4 regions of the Pseudomonas sp. TE21394 genome follow, and region 4 is predicted to be linked to each of the others. Evidence: predicted binding sites of a transcription regulator. Region 4 holds the regulator's gene; each other region holds the start of a gene.
What was found. The regulator sigma-54, encoded in region 4, starts transcription at its own class of promoters, with help from an activator protein. The targets are predictions, from matches to a motif close to ANTGGCATNNANNTTGCTNT.
Positions count from the first base shown of each region.

Region 1: glnA (type I glutamate--ammonia ligase) is a predicted target of sigma-54. The motif match lies at 3,286-3,305, and genes of this name have one in related genera.
Region 2: flgB (flagellar basal body rod protein FlgB) is a predicted target of sigma-54. The motif match lies at 2,802-2,821, and genes of this name have one in related genera.
Region 3: nirB (nitrite reductase large subunit NirB) is a predicted target of sigma-54. The motif match lies at 2,584-2,603, and genes of this name have one in related genera.

Region 1 is NZ_JBSRZR010000001.1:2,309,445-2,314,754, reverse strand. Features, by position in the region: gene typA (translational GTPase TypA) at 1-1,330, opposite strand, end outside; gene thiI (tRNA uracil 4-sulfurtransferase ThiI) at 1,458-2,912, opposite strand; gene glnA (type I glutamate--ammonia ligase) at 3,403-4,809, shown strand; gene ACVWZT_RS10710 (chorismate mutase) at 5,233-5,310, shown strand, end outside.
Region 2 is NZ_JBSRZR010000001.1:3,528,422-3,533,731, forward strand. Features, by position in the region: gene flgA (flagellar basal body P-ring formation chaperone FlgA) at 1-676, opposite strand, end outside; gene ACVWZT_RS16210 (chemotaxis protein CheV) at 754-1,683, shown strand; gene cheR (protein-glutamate O-methyltransferase CheR) at 1,736-2,563, shown strand; gene flgB (flagellar basal body rod protein FlgB) at 2,868-3,275, shown strand; gene flgC (flagellar basal body rod protein FlgC) at 3,278-3,721, shown strand; gene flgD (flagellar hook assembly protein FlgD) at 3,737-4,441, shown strand; gene flgE (flagellar hook protein FlgE) at 4,473-5,310, shown strand, end outside.
Region 3 is NZ_JBSRZR010000001.1:547,207-552,516, reverse strand. Features, by position in the region: gene ACVWZT_RS02495 (molybdopterin-dependent oxidoreductase) at 1-2,424, shown strand, start outside; gene nirB (nitrite reductase large subunit NirB) at 2,728-5,280, shown strand; gene nirD (nitrite reductase small subunit NirD) at 5,280-5,310, shown strand, end outside.
Region 4 is NZ_JBSRZR010000001.1:923,628-928,937, reverse strand. Features, by position in the region: gene ACVWZT_RS04280 (class II fumarate hydratase) at 1-243, shown strand, start outside; gene ACVWZT_RS04275 (HPr family phosphocarrier protein) at 296-568, opposite strand; gene rapZ (RNase adapter RapZ) at 588-1,442, opposite strand; gene ptsN (PTS IIA-like nitrogen regulatory protein PtsN) at 1,445-1,909, opposite strand; gene hpf (ribosome hibernation-promoting factor, HPF/YfiA family) at 1,922-2,230, opposite strand; gene ACVWZT_RS04255 (RNA polymerase factor sigma-54) at 2,310-3,803, opposite strand; gene lptB (LPS export ABC transporter ATP-binding protein) at 3,980-4,705, opposite strand; gene lptA (lipopolysaccharide transport periplasmic protein LptA) at 4,706-5,230, opposite strand; gene lptC (LPS export ABC transporter periplasmic protein LptC) at 5,217-5,310, opposite strand, start outside.

The DNA.
Region 1 (5,310 bases), 1.4 Mb from region 4:
GTACGTTGTATTCCAGACGTACACGGCCCTTGCCATCCGGCGCCATGTTGGTCAGGTCGCCTTTACGCAGGCCCATTTCTTCCATGACCTTGCCCTGGGATTCTTCAGGGATGTCGATGGTGACGTTCTCGTACGGTTCCTGCTTGACGCCGTTCACCTCGCGGATGATCACTTCAGGACGGCCTACGGCCATCTCGAAGCCTTCACGACGCATGGTTTCGATCAGTACCGACAGGTGCAACTCACCACGGCCGGAAACCTTGAACTTGTCAGCCGAGTCGCCTTCTTCAACGCGCAGTGCAACGTTGTACAGCAGCTCCTTGTCCAGACGTTCCTTGATATTACGGCTGGTGACGAACTTGCCTTCCTTGCCGCAGAACGGCGAGTCGTTGACCTGGAAGGTCATCGAAACAGTCGGCTCGTCAACGGTCAGCGGCTTCATGGCTTCGACGTGGTTCATGTCGCACAGGGTGTCGGAAATGAACAGCTCGTCGAAACCGCTGATGCAGACGATGTCGCCAGCAGTGGCTTCTTCGACGTCGACGCGGTGCAGGCCGTGGTGGCCCATCAGCTTCAGGATACGGCCGTTGCGCTTTTTGCCTTCGGTGTCGATGGCGATGACCGGGGTGTTCGGCTTGATGCGGCCGCGGGCGATGCGACCAACGCCGATCACGCCGAGGAAGCTGTTGTAGTCCAGTGCCGAGATCTGCATCTGGAACGGGCCGTCGACGTCAACGGTCGGGGCCGGTACGTGGTCGACGATGGCCTGGTACAGCGGGGTCATGTCTTCGGCCATGTTGGTGTGGTCCAGGCCGGCGATGCCGTTCAGGGCCGAGGCGTAGACAACCTGGAAATCCAGCTGGTCGTCGGTGGCGCCGAGGTTGTCGAACAGGTCGAAGATCTGGTCCAGAACCCAGTCAGGACGTGCGCCCGGGCGGTCGACCTTGTTGATGACCACGATCGGCTTCAGGCCGGCTTCGAAAGCCTTCTTGGTCACGAAGCGGGTTTGCGGCATCGGGCCGTCCTGGGCGTCGACCAGCAGCAGCACCGAATCGACCATCGACATCACGCGCTCAACCTCGCCACCGAAGTCGGCGTGGCCGGGGGTGTCGACGATGTTGATGCGGTAGTCGTTCCAGCGGATGGCAGTGTTTTTCGCCAGGATGGTAATGCCGCGCTCTTTTTCCTGGTCGTTGGAGTCCATCACGCGCTCGTCGTTGAGCTCGTTACGCTCCAGGGTGCCGGACTGGCGCAGGAGTTTGTCGACCAGGGTGGTTTTACCATGGTCAACGTGGGCGATGATGGCGATGTTACGCAGATTTTCGATCACAACTGTATCTCGATCAGAGGATTCGGTTGCCGCCAGTATAGGCGGCGAATATGTACGCTTTGAGGCTCAGCGGGCCCGATGGTCGGGAGGGCGATGGCGGATGCTGCCGCCATACAGCCCTGGCATCTTATGCCGGACGATAAACACGCACATTGGCATGTCCCTCACTGAGCAGGTGGTGTGCGTGCAGGCGGCTCATCACACCTTTGTCGCAATACAGCAAGTACTGGCGGTTGGCGTCCAGGTGCTTGAACTTGCTGTTGATCGCGTAGAACGGCATGGCCTGGACTTCGATACCGTCCAGCACCAGAGGTTCGTCTTCCTGGGCATCGGGGTGACGAATATCGATGACGATCTGGCCGGGCAGTGCCTCGGTCACTTCCTCGATTTCGATGTCCTTGCCCAGCTCATCGATCACGTGGTCGATGGAAATCAGCCGGGCGCGCTCCAGAGCGCGCTCCAGCACGGCCATGTCGAACTGCTTCTCTTCATGCTCCATGCGGTGGCGCTTGGCATGGGTAGTCGGGTTCACCGAGATCACGCCGCAGTATTCCGGCATGTGCTTGGCGAAATCGGCGGTACCGATCGCGTAGGCCTGGTCGATGATGTCCTGCTTGTGGCTGGCCAGCAGCGGGCGCAGGACCAGCTTGTCGGTGGCCGAGTCGATGATCGACAGGTTCGGCAGTGTCTGGCTGGACACCTGGGAAATCGCCTCGCCAGTGACCAGTGCGTCGATCTCCAGGCGGTCGGCCATGCGTGCGGCACCGCGCAGCATCATGCGCTTGAGGGTTACGCCCATGTAGCTGTTGTCGACCTTGTTGAGGATCTCGCCGACCACTTCTTCGAACGGTACGCTGATGAACAGCACGCGCTGGCTGCTGCCGAACTTCTTCCACAGGTAGTGGGCCACTTCCATCACGCCCAGCTCGTGCGCACGGCCGCCGAGGTTGAAGAAGCAGAAGTGGGTCATCAAGCCACGGCGCATCATCTGGTAGGCCGCCACGGTGGAGTCGAAGCCGCCGGACATCAGCACCAGGGTCTGCTCCAGGGCGCCCAGCGGGTAGCCGCCGATGCCCTGGTGCTGGTTGTGGATCACGTACAGGCGCTGGTCGCGGATTTCGATGCGCACCAGCACGTCCGGGTTTTTCAGCTCGATGCCGGCCGCACCGCACTGCTGGCGCAGCTGGCTGCCGACGTAGCGGTCGACGTCCATCGAAGTGAAGTCGTGGTGGCCGCCGCGCTTGCAGCGCACGGCGAAGTGCTTGCCGGCCAGCAAGTGACCGAAGTGCTGCTTGCACTTGGCAACGATGTCGTCGAAGTCACCCAGCGGGTACTCCTCTACCTGCAGGAAATGGGTGATACCCGGCGTGCAGGTGAGGCGCTCGATCATCTCGCGCTGGACTTTCTCGTCTTCGACGCGGGTGACCACTTCGAGATTGTCCCAGACACCATCGACCACGAGCTCAGGGTCAAGGTCCTTGAGCACGTTGCGGATGTTCTTGCCAAGCTGGCGGATGAAGCGCTTGCGCACCGGCCGGCTCTTGATGGTGATTTCTGGGAAGACTTTGACGATAAGTTTCATTGGTTAACAGCGCGCGCAGGGCCTGCCGAAAATGAGGGGCGCGAATTATAGCGGAAATTGCTCAGGATTTGACCAACTTTTGATCAGAAGCTTGCAGATAAATGCAGGAAGCAGGGTTTGTGCTGCCTGTCCCGGCCCTTTCGCGGGTGAACCCGCTCCCACAGGAATGTCACAGCCTTCGAAATCTGTGCGCTCCTGTTGGAGGGGGTTCACCCACTGAAGAGGCCCTCAAAAAACGCACGATAATCAGCCAATGCACACTATTGGTGCACAGCCACCGAAAACCGCCTCGTTAGAGTGCACTTTTCCGACTCAACCCCCTGCCAGATGCCCACAACCGCCCCTTTTTATCCCGCCCTCGCCATTTTCGGGCACTGGCATGCAATTTGCTCCCTTGTGAGGCAGGTACGCTTGGCCGACTATCCGCGCCCGGCAACACCCTTTTTCCAGGGCAGCGGCCCACCGCGCTCTAGACCATCCGGAGGACAACATGTCGAAGTCGGTTCAACTCATCAAAGATCATGACGTCAAGTGGATTGATCTGCGTTTCACGGACACCAAAGGCACTCAGCACCACGTGACCATGCCGGCGCGTGATGCGCTGGACGACGACTTCTTCGAAGTCGGCAAGATGTTCGACGGCTCCTCCATCGCAGGCTGGAAAGGCATCGAAGCCTCCGACATGATCCTGATGCCGGTCGACGAAACTGCCGTACTCGACCCGTTCACCGAAGAGCCGACCCTGATCCTGACCTGCGACATCGTCGACCCGTCGAGCATGCAGGGCTACGACCGTGACCCACGTGCCATCGCCAAGCGCGCCGAAGAGTACCTGAAGAGCACCGGCATCGGTGACACCGTATTCGCCGGCCCCGAGCCAGAGTTCTTCATCTTCGACGAAGTGAAGTTCCAGTCGGACATTTCCGGTTCGATGTTCAAGATCTTCTCCGAGCAAGGCTCGTGGATGACCGGCGCTGACATCGAAGGCGGCAACAAGGGCCATCGTCCGGGCGTGAAAGGCGGCTACTTCCCGGTCCCGCCGTTCGACCACGACCATGAAATCCGTACTGCCATGTGCAACGCACTGGAAGAAATGGGCCAGACCGTCGAAGTCCACCACCACGAAGTGGCGACTGCCGGTCAGAACGAAATCGGCGTCAAGTTCAACACCCTGGTGAAGAAGGCAGACGAAGTACAGGCCCTGAAATACGTGGTGCACAACGTTGCCGACGCTTACGGCCGCACCGCTACCTTCATGCCGAAGCCACTGTACGGTGACAACGGTTCGGGCATGCACGTGCACATGTCGATCTGGAAAGACGGCAAGAACACCTTCGCGGGCGAAGGCTATGCCGGCCTGTCCGATACCGCTCTGTACTTCATCGGCGGCATTATCAAGCACGGCAAAGCCCTGAACGGCTTCACCAACCCGTCGACCAACTCCTACAAGCGCCTGGTTCCAGGTTTCGAAGCCCCGGTAATGCTGGCCTACTCGGCGCGCAACCGTTCCGCCTCGATCCGCATTCCTTACGTCGGCAGCCCGAAAGCCCGCCGTATCGAAGCACGCTTCCCGGACCCATCGGCCAACCCATACCTGGCCTTCGCCGCCCTGCTGATGGCCGGCCTGGATGGTATCCAGAACAAGATCCACCCAGGCGATGCCGCCGACAAGAACCTGTACGACCTGCCGCCTGAAGAGGCCAAGGACATTCCACAGGTTTGCGGTAGCCTGAAGGAAGCCCTGGAAGAGCTGGACAAAGGCCGTGCGTTCCTGACCAAGGGCGGCGTGTTCTCCGACGACTTCATCGATGCCTTTATCGAACTGAAGAGCGAAGAAGAGATCAAGGTCCGTACCTTCGTGCACCCGCTGGAATACGAGCTGTACTACAGCTGCTGATCTGATCGGCGCCTTGCGCTGATGGCATGATCACAACGGCCTCCCTCGGGAGGCCGTTTTCGTTGCTTCGCTTTATCGCTCTAGTTCCTACAGCGCGCAGGGATCCCACTGACAGTTCTGCGCAGCAACAACTCGCAGGGTAGACGTCCATTCATCAACGGACGTCATGCAATGAGCCGATTTCTACCCGCAGTCCTGACCTTGTCCGCCCTCCTCTCTGGTTGCAGTAGCCAGCCCGGGACGGTACAGACGCAAGTGCTTCATCGCGCCACCGGCAGCTGGGAAGGTACCCCCTACACCCGATACCCCGAAGGACAGCCGGTACTATCGCTGGTGAAAGTCAGCATCCCTGCCCATACCACCCTCGACTGGCACTGCCATCAGGCGCTCAACCTCGGTTATCTGGCGGAAGGTGAGCTGGAGGTGGAAACCACCGACGGTAAGCGAACAAGACTGATCGCGGGTGACACACTGGCTGAGCTGGTAGACGAGGTGCACCGC
Region 2 (5,310 bases), 2.6 Mb from region 4:
GGATCTGCTCGCTCAGGCCGCCCTTGCTCAGCGCTTCACCGGGCATGCGTACGCTCAGGCTGCCGCTGCGGGCAATGATCACCACGTGGTCGCCCTTGCGCACCACTTCGGCCTGTTCCAGGTGTTGCGGGGTGAGCACCTGGTCGATCACCGTGGGGCGCAGCATCTTCATACCGACTGCCTGGTCCAGCTCGGTCAGGAAGCCTTGCCCCAGCGTGCCGACATCGCGTTCGCGCAGGGCCACGTCGCCTTCGCTCACCACGTTGTCGCGCTTCAGCGGGCGGGTCGCTACCACGACTTCGCGGAACAGCCGCACGCTGGCTGGTACGAACACGGTCCATGGCGCTGCACTGTCGCAACGCACCTTCACTGTAACGCGGCCCAGCGGTTGCGCCGGGCTCTCCAGCGAGGCGTCCAGCGGCTGGCTGCACAGCGGCATGCGCAAGCGCGGGTCCAGCGGGTTGACCTGGATTTCGTAGCGGCCGGCGGTCTGGGTGGTGGCCAGGTAATCTTCGACGCTGAATTCAAGAAACCCTTGGGTGACACCGATAAGCTGTTCAGGCAAGGTAAACGCGTCCGCTACCGTGCGAACGCCAGGCATCAGCAGGCACAGCACGGCCAGCGAGCCAGTCAGCAGGCGCGTCAATCGTCGGGAAAATGTCGTTTTCGTGTACATGACGCTCAAAAAAGCAAAGCCCGTGCCGACTTCCTTGGTGAGTGGCAACGAAAGGCTTAAAGGTAGAGGAGACTGGCATGGCAGGTGTTATGGATTCGGTCAACCAGCGCACGCAGCTGGTCGGGCAGAACCGCCTGGAATTGCTGCTGTTCCGCCTCAATGGCGAACAGCTTTACGGCATCAACGTGTTCAAGGTCAGGGAAGTGCTGCAATGCCCTGCGCTGACCCTGCTGCCCAGGGCGCACCCGGTGGTGCGCGGCGTTGCCAATATTCGCGGGGCGACCATCCCGATCCTCGACCTGTCGATGGCCACCGGGCTGCGGCCGCTGCAGGAAGACACGCGCAACAGCTTCGTGATCATCACCGAGTACAACACCAAGACCCAGGGCTTCCTGGTGCATTCGGTGGAACGTATCGTCAACATGAACTGGGAAGAAATCCACCCGCCACCCAAGGGCACCGGCCGCGATCACTACCTGACCGCAGTCACCAGGGTGGACAACCGCATGGTCGAGATCATCGACGTGGAGAAGGTGCTGGCCGAAGTGGCGCCATCGTCCGAGTCGGTGTCGGCCGGGGTAGTCGATGCCGAGGTGCAGGACAAGGCCGTGCTGCTGCGGGTGCTCACCGTCGACGACTCGTCGGTGGCGCGCAAGCAGGTCAGCCGCTGCCTGCAGACGGTAGGGGTAGAGGTGGTGGCGCTCAATGATGGTCGTCAGGCCCTGAACTACCTGCGTCAGCTGGTGGATGAAGGCAAGAAGCCGGAGGAAGAGTTCCTGATGATGATCTCGGACATTGAAATGCCGGAAATGGATGGCTACACGCTGACCGCGGAAATACGCAGTGACCCACGCATGCAAAAGCTGCATATCTGCCTGCATACTTCGCTTTCCGGGGTGTTCAACCAGGCGATGGTGAAGAAGGTCGGGGCTGATGACTTCCTGGCCAAGTTCAAGCCGGACGACTTGGCCCAGCGGGTGGTCGACCGGATCAAGGCAGCACATTGAAAGCGCCGGGGGCAGCCCTCCGGCACCAGTGATTGAAAAAGAGGCGGCAGAAGTGTCTACGGGTAATTTGGATTTCGAACAGTTCCGGGGCTTCCTGGAGAAAGCCTGTGGCATCCTGCTGGGGGATAACAAGCAGTACCTGGTTTCCAGCCGTCTCAACAAGCTGATGGAACAACAGGGCATCAAGAGCCTGGGCGAGCTGGTGCAGCGCATCCAGGCCCAGCCGCGAGGTGGCTTGCGCGAGCAGGTGGTGGATGCCATGACCACCAACGAGACCCTGTGGTTTCGCGACACCTACCCGTTCGAAGTGCTGAAGAACAAGGTGATTCCGGAGTTCATCCGCAACAACCCCGGCCAGCGCCTGCGCATGTGGTCGGCGGCTTGTTCCTCGGGGCAGGAGCCGTATTCCATCTCGATGGCCATCGACGAGTTCGAGCGCAGCAACCTGGGCCAGCTGAAGATGGGCGCGCAGATCGTCGCCACCGACTTGTCCGGCAGCATGCTGACCAACTGCAAGACGGGCGAGTACGACAGCCTGGCGATTGCCCGCGGGTTGTCCCCGGAGCGCCTGCAGCGTTACTTCGACAGCAAGGGGCCCGGGCGCTGGGCGGTCAAGCCGGCGATTCGCAGCCGTGTCGAGTTCCGCTCGTTCAACCTGCTCGACAGCTATGCCAGCCTGGGCAAGTTCGACGTGGTGTTCTGCCGTAACGTGCTGATCTACTTCTCGGCGCAGGTCAAGAAGGACATCCTGATGCGCATTCATGCCACCCTGAAGCCGGGTGGCTACCTGTTCCTTGGCGCTTCCGAGGCGCTGAACGGCCTGCCGGACCATTACCAGATGGTGCAGTGCAGCCCGGGGATCATCTACCAGGCCAAGTAGGCACGAAAGGCCGGCAGCGAAAGTTGCCGGCTTTTTTGTTTGTCTGCTCCGGCCTCTTCGCGGGCGCGCCGGCGAGAAGGCCGGAGCAGCAAATGCTGACGTCAATTTTTTGTTTTGCCGCTTTTGCCGCCTGGCAATTGCCGCTTTCGCCGCTCCGGGCGGAAGGCCTTTGCCGCTTTTCTGGCATCACTCTGACAGCACTTCACCCTGGAAGCCCGTATTTGCAGGCTTTCAGTTGGTTGGCACAGCCCTTGCTATAGCTTGGCCAACGATATTCCGGTCAACCTTCGAAGGTTTCCCCGACATGAGCATCAGTTTCGACAAGGCGCTTGGCATCCATGAAAAGGCCCTGGGCTTCCGCGCCCAGCGCGCCGAAGTGCTGGCCAACAACATCGCCAACGCCGACACGCCCAACTACAGGGCGCGTGACATGGACTTCGCCTCGGTGCTCGCCGCCGAAAGCGACAAGCAGCAGAGCGGCCGATTCAGTCTCGACCGCACCAACAGCCGGCACATCGAGGCTGAAGGCCTGGCCATGGCGGACGATACCCTGAAGTACCGCACGCCCCTGCAGCCGTCGATCGACCAGAACACCGTGGACGCGCAGATCGAGCAATCGAACTACACCGAAAACGCGGTCGGCTTCCAGGCCAGCTTCACTTTGCTCAACAGTAAATTCAAAGGGCTGGTATCGGCCCTGCGGGGAGAATGACCATGTCCCTTTCCAGTGTCTTCAACATTGCCGGTAGCGGCATGAGTGCGCAGAACACGCGCCTGAACACCGTAGCTTCGAACATTGCCAACGCCGAGACCGTGTCTTCGAGTATCGAGCAGACCTACCGCGCTCGCCACCCGGTGTTCGCCACTACCTTCCAGGATGCCCAGGCCGGCAGCAGCCAGTCGCTGTTCGAAGACCAGGGCGAAGCCGGGCAAGGCGTGCAGGTAAAAGGCATCGTCGAGGACCAGAGCAACCTCGAAGCCCGCTACGAGCCGAACCACCCGGCGGCGAACAAGGACGGCTATGTCTACTACCCGAACGTCAACGTGGTCGAGGAAATGGCCGACATGATTTCCGCCAGCCGGGCGTTCCAGACCAACGCCGAGCTGATGAACACGGCCAAGAGCATGATGCAGAAAGTCCTGACCCTTGGTCAGTGATAAGGAAACCAGACCATGGCAATTGATACTACCGGCGTGAACCTCAACGAAGTGCTCGCGGCGTCGGGTGTGGGGACCAACACCAAAAAGACTGCGGACACCGCGTCCAAGACCGGCACTGACTCGCTCGGCAAGGATGCATTCCTGCAGTTGCTGGTGACCCAGATGCAGCACCAGAACCCGCTGGACCCACAGGACAACGGTGAATTCGTCGCGCAGCTGGCACAGTTCAGCAGCCTGGAAGGGATCACCTCGCTGAACGAATCGGTCAGTTCCATCACCAGCGCCATGGCCTCGTCCCAGGCGCTGCAGGCGTCGTCGCTGGTCGGCCGCTCGGTGGTGGTGCAGAACGACAAGGCTATCGTCGATACCAGCGAAAGCTTCAACGCACAGTTCGTGGTGCCGCAAGCCATCGGCGAAGCGAAGATCACCATCAAGGACAAGGACGGCAACACCGTCAAGACCATCGAACTGGGTGAGCAGAAGGCTGGTTACGCCGACTTCATCTGGGACGGTACCAACAATAGCGGCGCGAAAGTCGACCCGGGTACCTACACCTTCACCGCCAGCACCACGGTGGATGGCAAGGCGGTGCAGATGAACACGCTGTTGCCGGCCAAGGTGACCAGCGTCAGCTTCAGTTCGGCCGGCGAAATGGTGCTCAACCTCGCTGGTGTTGGCAAAGTTTCCCTCTCCGACGTGCAAACCATCGGTATCTAAGGCCCGCTAGTGCGGCAAAAGGAGCGAATTCATGTCTTTCAATATCGGCCTTAGCGGTCTGTACGCAGCAAACAAGCAGCTGGATGTCACCGGCAACAACATTGCCAACGTCAATACCAACGGTTTCAAGTCGTCGCGCGCCGAGTTCGCCGATGTCTATGCCGGCTCCAACCGCCTGGGCGTGGGCAAGAACCAGGTGGGTAATGGTGTGCGCCTGGCGGCCGTTTCCCAGCAGTTCACCCAGGGCGACGTGAACACCACGGGCAACGTGCTGGACATGGGGATCCAGGGGCAGGGCTTCTTCGTGCTGTCCGATAACGGCTCGCGTGTCTATACCCGCGCCGGGGCATTCCAGGCCAGCAAGGACAACTTCGTGGTTACCGCGGACGGCCTGCGCCTGCAAGGCTATGCCGCAGATTCGACCGGCAAGATCCAGAAGGGCGTGCTGACCGATCTGCAAATCGATACCTCGGCACTGCAGCCCAGGGCCACTTCCCTGATCGACCAGGGCATCAACCTGAATTCTTCGGCTGCCGACATCCCGCTGGAAGTCGACGATGGTACCGGTGCGATGGTGCCGAACCTGCCGTTCGACCCTTCTGACCAGAAGACCTACAGCAAGTCGTTCCCGACCAAGGTGTACGACAGCCAGGGTAACGAGCACACCATGGAGCAGTTCTATCGCAAGACCGGCACCAATGAATGGACCATGTATACCCTGGTTGACGGGCGCAACCCGTTCGACCCGTCCTCCACTGCACCGCTGACCGGCACCATCAGCTTCAACAGCGATGGCTCGGTCAAGGGCATGACGGCTGACAACACCGGTCACCCGGCGGGCTCGTCCTTCACCGTTACAAACAACACCT
Region 3 (5,310 bases), 380 kb from region 4:
TGGCCCTGCGCGCCCGGTCGCGACGACCCGCGCAGCCCGTTACGCTACCGCAACGATGGCAGCAGCCAGGCGCTGCTGCACGATGCCTGCGGTGAACGCCCGGCACTGGCCTTTGCCACCAGCAACGGCAAGGCGCGCTTCTTCGCCCGCCCCTGGCTGCCGGCGGCGGAGTTGCCCGATGCTGATTACCCCATGGTGCTGAATACCGGCCGTGTGCAACATCAGTGGCACACCCTGACCAAAACCGGCAAGGTGCCGGCGCTGAACAAGCTGGAGCCTGGCCCTTTTGTCGAGCTCCACCGCGAAGATGCCGCACGGCTGGGTATCGCGGAAAAGGACCAGGTGGCCATCCGCTCGCGCCGGGGGCAAGCCGTGTTGCCCGCGCGTATCAGCGACCGGGTGATGCCGGGCAACTGCTTTGCCCCGTTCCACTGGAACGACCTGGTTGGCGATCAGCTGGCGATCAATGCGGTCACCTGCGATGCGGTCGATCCACTGTCGTTGCAGCCAGCGTTCAAGCACTGCGCCGTGGCCCTTGAGCGGGTTGCCGGTGAACGCATCGAAGCCTCAGAACTGAGCGCTGCCGTTGCGCAGCCAGCCCGCAGGCCGACCGCTGTGCTATCACAGGTGCTTGGTCTGGACGCGCTGCCAGTTCCGGCGCTGGCCGAGCAAGAGCGCCACTACTTGCAAGGGTTCCTGCTGGGCCTGGACCAGGTCCACGCCGAAGGCGTGCGCTGCCTGCCGGCCAATGCACCGCTGGCCAGCAATAGTCGGCTGTTCGTCGATGGCTTGCTGGCCGGGCTGTTCGCCCAGCCTGCGCCAGTGCAGCAAGCCGCGCCGGCAGCCCCACGTCACCAGGTACTCTGGGCCTCGCAGACCGGCAACGGCGAGCGGCTGGCCGAGCGCTGTGCCGCATATTTGCGCAGTGCCGGTCTCGTTGTGCAGCTCAACTGCATGGATGCGGTCAGCCCGCATCAGCTGCAGGGCGCGGCCAGCGTCGTGCTGATTGCCAGTACGTTCGGTGATGGCGATGCGCCGGATAGCGCAACGGCGTTCTGGCGTGCCTTGCAAGGCGAGGAGGGCGCCCGTTGTGCCGAGCTGCCCTACGCCGTGCTGGCCCTGGGCGATTCCAGTTACCAGCAATTCTGCGGTTTCGGTCGCAAGCTCGACCAGCGCCTGGCCGAGCTGGGTTGGCGACGCCTGCTGCAACGGGTCGATTGCGAGCCGGATTTCGACGATGCCTTCGCTGCCTGGCTCGATGCGCTGCTGCCAACCCTGGGCAGTGTGGCTGCACCGCAGCCGCGCAGCGCAACCGCACCGGCGGCGGCCTGCAGCAAGCAGCAACCCTGGGCCGCCACCGTCCTGGAGAACCGCCTGCTCAACGGCGCAGGCGCCGCCAAGGAAACCCGTCAGTTGGTCTTCGACCTGAGCGGTAGCGGCTTGAGCTATGCCCCAGGTGATGCATTGGGGGTATGGCCGCGCAACTGCCCGGCGCTGGTCGATGAACTGCTGGCGCTGATGCAGCTCGATGGCCAGACCATCATCGAGCTGAAAAACCAGCCTCCCATGCCGTTGGTAGAAGCCTTGCAAGCGCACCTGGAGATTGCCAAGGTCACCCCGCAACAGTTGCAGGCTTTTGCCGGCAATGCCCCGGACCTGCAGCGGCTGCTGCAGCCGGAGTGCAAGGCCGAGCTGCAGGACTGGCTGTGGGGCCGGCAACTGGTCGATGTGTTGCACGCGTTCCCGCAGCAACTGCCGCTGGCCAGCTGGCTCGAACTGCTCAAACCGCTGCAGCCGCGGTTGTATTCGATCAGTTCCAGCCCCCTGGCGCACCCTGGACAAGTGCACCTGACCGTTTCCACGGTGCGCTATGGCTCACGCAAAGGCGTGTGCTCAAGCTTCCTTGCCGACCGCGCGCAGTCACTGAAGGTGGCGATCTTCCCGCAGGTGTCGCAGCACTTCCGGCTGCCCGAGGACGACAGTGTGCCGCTGATCATGGTCGGCCCCGGCACCGGCATTGCGCCGTTCCGGGCCTTCCTCGAGGAACGAGAGGTGCGTGGAGCCAAAGGCGCCAACTGGCTGTTCTTCGGTGAACAGTTCGCGGCAACCGATTTCTATTACCGGGAGCAATTGCTGGCCTGGCAAGCCACAGGGCACTTGCGCCTGGACACGGCCTTCTCGCGGGACCAGGCGCAGAAAATCTATGTGCAGCAGCGCATGCTGGAGCGCGGCGCGGAGCTCTGGCAGTGGCTGCAGGCGGGGGCTTACTTCTATGTGTGTGGTGATGCGCAGCGCATGGCCAAGGATGTGGAGGCGGCGTTGCGGGTGATCGTGGCCGAGCATGGGGGCATGGATGCGGCGGCAGCTGCGGCTTATGTCGAGGCGCTGGGCAAGGCCAAGCGGTATCGGCGGGATGTGTATTGAATGCGCCAAGATGGGGAGTGATGCACTTGGAGTGTGCATTTACTACGCTGGCCCCATCGCTGGCAAGCCAGCTCCCACAACTAGTTCGCCAGCTTGTGGATCTGTGATGGCCCTTGTGGGTGCTGGCTTTCCGGCGATAGGGCCAGTTCTGGAAACAGCTTTGGCACAGTCCCTGCTTTAACCTGGTTACAACAATGCCCACCGATCAACGGCGATCAACCGGGCCCCCTACCGTGATGAATACAGGCAAAGGCGCCTGGAGCTTCGGCTCCAGGCGCCTTTTTTTTGATCGAGGATCGGCTTATGAAGGCAACAGCGAGCAGCGGGCAACGAGAGCGACTGATCATCGTCGGCAACGGCATGGTCGGCCATCACTGTGTAGAACAACTGGTCAGCCGCGGCGCCCTGCAGCGCTTCGAGCTGCACGTGTTCGGCGAAGAGCGGCAACGCGCCTACGACCGTGTGCACCTGTCCGAGTACTTCGGCGGCAGCTGCGCCGAAACCCTGGCCCTGTGCGGGCAGGACTTCTACAGCGCCAGCGGGGTACACCTGCACCTCGGTGAGGCGGTGCTGGAGATCGACCGGGAGCGCGGCGAAGTGGTCACTGCCGAGGGCCGCTACGGCTATGACCAGTTGGTGCTGGCCACCGGCTCGTACCCCTTCGTACCGCCGATCGAAGGCTCCAGCGGTAATGCCCGTTTGGTCTACCGCACCCTCGATGACCTCGACGCCATTCGCGCTGCCGCCGCCAGTGCCCGCCGTGGCGTGGTGGTGGGCGGTGGCCTGCTCGGCCTGGAAGCGGCCAACGCCCTCAAGTCGCTGGGCCTGGAAGCCCACGTGGTGGAGTTCGCCCCACGGTTGATGCCGGTGCAACTGGACGGCGAGGGCGGTGCCGCGCTCAAGGCCCAGATCGAAGCCCTCGGGGTGGGCGTGCACCTGTCGCGCGCCACCCAGTCGATCAGTGCCGGTGAAGATTACCGCTACCGCATGAAATTCGAGGGCGGCGAGCACCTGGAAACCGACCTGATTGTGTTTTCTGCCGGTATCCGCCCGCAGGATGCCCTGGGCCGAGCCTGCGGCCTGGAAATCGCGGTGCGTGGCGGGGTGGCGATCGATAACCACTGCCGCAGCAGCGACCCACGCATCTTTGCCATCGGTGAGTGCGCCTCCTGGAATGGCAGCGTCTTTGGCCTGGTCGCCCCGGGCTACAGCATGGCACGCAACCTGGCCGCGTTGCTGGTGGGGGACGCCGCTGGCGAATTCACTGGTGCCGACATGTCGACCAAGCTCAAGCTGCTGGGCGTGGATGTCGGCTCGATCGGCGATGCCCACGGCGCCACGCCAGGCTCGCGCAGCTACCGCTTCATCGATGAAGCCAACAGCGCCTACCGCCGGCTGGTTGTGGACGCCAGCGGCAAGCGCGTGCTCGGCGCGGTGCTGGTTGGCGACAACAGCTATTACGATACCCTGTTGCAATACGCCCAGAACGGCATCGCCCTGCCGGCCGACCCGGCGACGCTGATCCTGCCGCAAGGTGGCGCAGCACCAGCCCTGGGCGCCGATGCGCTACCCGATAGCGCCACCCTCTGCTCCTGCCACAACGTCAGCAAGGGCGCGGTCTGTGCTGCCATCGACAGCGGCTGTGGCGACCTTGCCGCGGTCAAGGGCTGCACCAAGGCCGCGACTGGCTGTGGTGGTTGTGCGGCCCTGCTCAAGCAGGTAGTCGAGCATGAGCTGGGCGCCCGTGGCGTGGCCGTGGACAAAAGCCTGTGCGAGCACTTTGCTTACACCCGCCAGGAGCTGTACGGGCTGGTGCGGGTGGAGGGGATCCGCACGTTCAGCGAGCTCCTCGAGCGCCATGGCCAAGGGCAGCTTGGCTGCGACATCTGCAAGCCCGCAGTGGGCAACATCCTCGCCTCGTGCTGGAACCAGCCGATCATGGACCCGGCGTTGGTGCCGCTGCAGGACACCAACGACACCTTCATGGCCAACATGCAGAAGAACGGCACCTATTCGGTGGTGCCACGCATCCCCGGCGGTGAAATCACCCCCGACAAGCTCATCGTGATCGGCCAGGTGGCGAAGAAGTACGACTTGTACACCAAGATCACCGGTGGCCAGCGTATCGACCTGTTTGGCGCCCAATTGCACGAACTGCCGTTGATCTGGGGCGAGCTGATCGAGGCCGGGTTCGAGACCGGCCACGCCTATGGCAAGTCGACCCGCACGGTGAAGTCGTGCGTGGGCAGCACCTGGTGCCGCTACGGGGTGCAGGACAGCGTCGGCATGGCCCTGCGCCTGGAAGACCGCTACAAGGGCCTGCGCAGCCCGCACAAGCTCAAGTTCGCAGTGTCCGGCTGCACCCGTGAATGCGCCGAGGCGCAAAGCAAGGACATCGGCGTGATCGCCACCGACAAGGGCTGGAACCTTTACGTGTGCGGCAACGGCGGCATGCGCCCGCGGCACGCCGAACTGTTTGCCACCGACCTCGACGACCAGACCCTGGTGCGGCTGATCGACCGGGTGCTGATGTTCTACATCCGCACCGCCGACAAGCTGCAGCGCACCTCGGTGTGGCGCGAGAACCTGGAGGGCGGGTTGGACTACCTGAAGCAGGTGGTCATCGATGACAGCCTGGGCCTGGCCGGCGAACTGGAAGCGCAGATGCAGCATGTGGTCGACCAGTATGAATGCGAGTGGGCCAACGCCCTGAACGACCCCGAAAAACTCAAGCGCTTCCGTACCTTCGTCAACGACCGCCGCGCTGACCCGGACGTACACTTCGTGCGCGAACGCGAACAACGCCGGCCTGCGGCGGCGCTGCACCTGATTCCGACCGTCGAGGAGGCTGTGTGATGAATACGTCCAATGCTGCTGTGAAAGCCC
Region 4 (5,310 bases):
GACAAGGCCATCGCCAGCTTCAAGGTCAACGACAGCAAACTCAAGGAAGCCCTGGCGCGCAACCCGATCCTGGTCACGGCGCTGAACCCGATCATTGGTTACCTGAAGGCCGCCGAAATCGCCAAGACTGCCTACCAGCAGGGGCGTCCGATCATCGATGTGGCGCTGGAGCATACCGACCTGTCGCGTGAGCTACTGGAAACGCTGCTGGACCCCGAGAAACTCACCGCTGGCGGTCTCTGACCCAGCACAAGGCCCAGGGCTGTCAGGCGTCGAGCCGCTGCCCTGGGCGGGTTTATTCGCCTTCGTCGAAATAGTTGTTGATCAACTCGACCAGCGCGTCCATGGCTTCGTTGTCCTGATCCCCTTCGGTATGCAGGTACACCGGGGTACCTTTGCCTGCCGCCAGCATCATTACCGCCATGATGCTTTTGCCATCCACCAGCTTGTCCGGCGCGCGGCCGACCCTGACCTGGCAGGGGAAGCGGCCGGCCACGCCGACAAACTTGGCTGCCGCCCGGGCGTGCAGCCCCAGCTTGTTGATGATGGTGATTTCACGGGCGGGCATCGTGGGGCGGATCCTTGGGCTAGAGGTCGCGGTGGCGGACCTGGACGTTTTTCAGGGATTGCTGCAACAACTCGCCGAGGCGTTCGGTGAGGTATACCGAACGGTGGTGGCCGCCAGTGCAGCCAATGGCAATGGTGACATAGGCGCGGTTGCTGGCAGCGAAGCGGGGCAGCCACTTGAGCAGGTAGCTGGAAATGTCGTTGAACATTTCTTCGACGTCCGGTTGGGCGGCCAGATAGTCGATCACCGGTTGCTCGAGACCGGAGTGCTCACGCAACTCGGGCTTCCAGTAGGGGTTGGGCAGGCAGCGCACATCGAACACCAGGTCGGCATCGACCGGCATGCCGCGCTTGAAACCGAACGACTCGACCAGGAATGCCGTGCCAGGCTCGGGCTGGTTGAGCAGGCGCAGCTTGATCGAATCCCGCAGCTGGTAGAGGTTCAGGCTGGTGGTGTCGATTTTCAGGTCGGCCAGGTCGGAAATTGGCCCAAGCAGTTCGCTCTCCACGCGAATTGCCTCTGCCAGCGAACGGTCGGCATTGGTCAGCGGGTGGCGTCGGCGGGTTTCCGAAAAGCGCTTGAGCAGCGTGTCTTCGTCCGCATCCAGGAACAGTACGTCGCACTTGATATGCCGGGCGCGGGCTTCCTCGAGCAGCTCGGGGAAACGGGACAGGTGGCTGGGCAGGTTGCGTGCGTCGATCGACACGGCGACCTTGGGTTGCAGCAGCTCGGTATTGATCAGGGCATTTTCCGCCAACTGCGGCAGCAACCCGGCGGGCAGGTTGTCAATGCAGTAGAAACCATGGTCTTCCAGGACGTCGAGGGCGGTGCTCTTGCCGGAGCCGGACCGGCCGCTGACGATGATCAGGCGCATGTTCAGTGCTCGTTCTGTACGTCCAGGACAACCTGGAACAGGGCCTCGCTGCTGGTGGCCGCACGCAGGCGATCACGCACGTCCTTGCGATCAAGCATGCTGGCAATCTGGCGCAGCAGTTCCAGATGAGCATCGGTGGCGGCTTCTGGCACCAGCAGGACGAACAGCAGGTCCACCGGAGCACCATCGATGGCGTCGTAGTCGATAGGGGCTTGCAGGTGCAGCAGGGCGCTGACCGGGGCTGAGCACCCGTGAAGCCGGCAGTGGGGAATGGCAATGCCGTTACCGAAACCGGTCGAGCCGAGTTTTTCCCGGGCAACCAGTTTTTCGAAGACGTCCTGCATCTCCAGTTCAGGCACTTGTTCGGAGATGATGGTGGCGACCTTTTCCAGGGCGCGCTTCTTGCTGCCACCCGGCACGTTCACCAGGGAACGGCCGGGGGTCAGGATGGTTTCAAGTCGGATCATGGATGAGGGGGATCAGCGGGCTGCTGCACCTTGCAGCAGGCTCTGCTGTTTTTCCTTGTGTTTTTTCAGTTGGCGGTCGAGCTTGTCGGCCAAGGCATCGATCGCTGCATACATGTCTTCGTGTTCGGCGTTGGCAACCACTTCGCCGCCGGGAATCTGCAGGGTCGCCTCGACCTTCTGTTGCAGCTTCTCGACCTTCATGATGACCTGCACGTTGGTGATCTTGTCGAAGTGACTTTCCACGCGGGCGAGCTTTTCAAGCACGTAATCGCGCAGTGGCTGGGTAACTTCTACATGCTGTCCACTGATATTGACTTGCATACAGCTTCTCCTTTGTTGCCCGTGCATAAAGAGGCAGGTCTTGCACCTGCCCCACAAACGCTGTGGCGCATCTCAGGGGCTACATCAGTCGCTTGCGTTCGCTCGACGGTGCGATGCCGAGAGACTCGCGGTACTTGGCGACGGTGCGACGGGCTACCTGGATGCCTTGTGCCTCCAGTAAACCAGCGATCTTGCTGTCACTCAATGGCTTTTTCTGATTTTCCGCCGCAACCAGTTTCTTGATGATCGCGCGGATCGCCGTGGACGAGCATTCGCCGCCTTCGGAGGTGCTGACGTGGCTGGAGAAAAAGTATTTCAGTTCGTAGATGCCACGCGGCGTGTGCATGTATTTCTGCGTGGTAACCCGCGAAATGGTCGACTCGTGCATGCCCACAGCCTCGGCGATGTCATGCAGCACCAGGGGTTTCATCGCTTCGTCGCCGTGGTCGAGGAAGCCGCGCTGGTGCTCGACGATCTGCGTGGCCACCTTCATCAGGGTCTCGTTGCGGCTTTGCAGGCTCTTGATGAACCAGCGCGCTTCCTGCAGCTGGTTGCGCATGAAGGTGTTGTCGGCACTGGTATCGGCCCGGCGCACGAAGCCGGCGTACTGCGGGTTGACGCGCAGACGCGGGATGGCCTCCTGGTTCAGCTCCACCAGCCAGCGGTCGCTGTCCTTGCGCACGATGACGTCAGGGACCACATACTCAGGCTCGCTGGACTCGATCTGCGACCCCGGGCGCGGGTTGAGGCTCTGCACCAGCTCGATGACCTGGCGCAGCTCGTCCTCCTTGATTTTCATGCGCCGCATCAACTGGCTGTAGTCGCGGCTACCGAGCAGGTCGATGAAATCGGTGACCAGGCGCTTGGCTTCGTTCATCCACGGCGTGTTGGCTGGCAGCTGGCGCAGTTGCAGCAACAGGCATTCGCCCAGGTTGCGAGCACCGACGCCGGCCGGCTCGAACTGCTGGATGCGGTGCAGTACCGCTTCGACCTCGTCCAGCTCGATATCCAGCTCGGGGTCGAAACCGGCGCAGATTTCCTCGAGGGTGTCTTCCAGGTAGCCCTGGCCATTGATGCTGTCGATCAGGGTGACGGCGATCAGGCGGTCGGTATCCGACATCGGTGCCAGGTTCAGCTGCCACAACAGGTGGCTTTGCAGGCTTTCGCCAGCCGATGTCCGCGTGGTGAAGTCCCATTCGTCATCGTCGCTGCTCGGCAGGCTGCTGGCACTGGTCTGGTAGATGTCTTCCCAGGCGGTGTCGACCGGCAGCTCGTTGGGAATGCGCTCGCTCCACTCGCCGTCTTCAAGGTTGTCGGCACTGGTGGTGCTTTCCTGGAAGCTGTTGTCCTGGACTTCGGCGGCCGGTTTGTTCTCGGCGTTGTCCGCCATCGGGTCGCTGTTGTCGAAGTCGTCGCCGTCTTCCTGACGTTCGAGCATCGGGTTTGACTCCAGCGCTTCCTGGATTTCCTGTTGGAGGTCCAGGGTGGAGAGCTGGAGCAGGCGGATGGCCTGTTGCAACTGCGGCGTCATCGTCAGTTGCTGGCCCATTTTTAGGACGAGCGATGGTTTCATGGCTGGGGCTTAATACCTTGTTCGCCGGCGCGCATGCGCCATCCACTACACGAGGGCGCCGGAGCGCCAGATCAAGCAAGTTTTATGCCTTAAATTGTAGCGTTTGCCTAGAGCACCGTAACAACTTTACCCCCCATTCCAGGGCGAATCGCCAGTGCACCAGGCGCGTGCCGGGGTCAGAGCCGGAACTCGTGGCCCAGGTAAACCTCTTTGACCAGGTCATTGGCCAGGATGGTCTCGGCATCGCCTTCGGCGATGAGGCGGCCATCATTGACGATATAGGCGGTTTCGCAGATATCCAGGGTTTCGCGGACGTTGTGGTCGGTGATCAGCACACCGATGCCCTTGGCCTTGAGGTGGTGGATGATCTGCTTGATGTCGCCGACGGAGATCGGGTCGACACCGGCAAAGGGTTCGTCCAGCAGAATGAACTTGGGCGCGGTCGCCAGTGCACGGGCAATCTCGACGCGGCGGCGTTCACCACCGGACAGGCTCATGCCTAGGTTGTCGCGAATGTGGCTGATGTGGAACTCCTGCAGCAGGCTTTCCAGTTCCTTGCGCCGGCCTTCGCGGTCGAGGTCCTTGCGGGTCTCGAGGATCGCCATGATGTTGTCGGCCACCGACAGTTTACGGAAGATCGAGGCTTCCTGCGGCAGGTAGCCGATACCGGCGCGGGCGCGACCGTGCATGGGCTGGTGGCTGACATCGAGGTTGTCGATCAGCACGCGGCCTTGCTCGGCCTGGACCAGGCCGACGATCATGTAGAAGCAGGTGGTCTTGCCGGCGCCATTGGGGCCGAGCAGGCCGACGATCTGGCCGCTGTCGATCGACAGGCTGACGTCACGCACGACTTGCCGCCCCTTGTAGCTCTTGGCCAGGTGCTGGGCTTTGAGGGTTGCCATTTACTCGGCCTTCTTCTTGGGCTGGATCACCATGTCGATACGCTGACGCGGCGAAGTCACGTTGCCACCACGACCAGCGGTCGCCACCTGGGTCTGGGTGTTGTAGACGATCTTCTCGCCTTCGGTGGTGTTGCCTTCGTTCTCGACCTTGGCGCGATCGGTAAGGATCACCATGTCCTTCTGCGACTGGTACTGGATGGTGACCGCCCAGCCCTTCATCTTGTCCGGCTTGGCTGCGCTCTGCTGCTGCTCGAAGTAGGCCAGGTTGCCCACCGAAGTGACCACGTCGATGTCGCCAGAGGCGGAGCGGGTGATAGTCACGGTGTTGCCTTTGATCATCATCGAACCCTGGGTGATGATCACGTCGCCGGTGTAGGTAGCCACGCCCTGCTTGTCGTCCAGGTGGGCGTTGTCGGCCTGGATGCGGATAGGCTGGTCACGATCATTCGGCAGGGCGAGGGCGCTCGCGCTTCCCAGTGCTGCGCTCAGGCTGAGCAAAAGGGGGAGGGTTTTAACGAGCCTCATACTGTCCTCTTACGTTAGAGAGCAAGTCCATCTTGCCTTCTTTCAAATACGCTTTCATTCCTTTACCCGTAGTCGTGCCA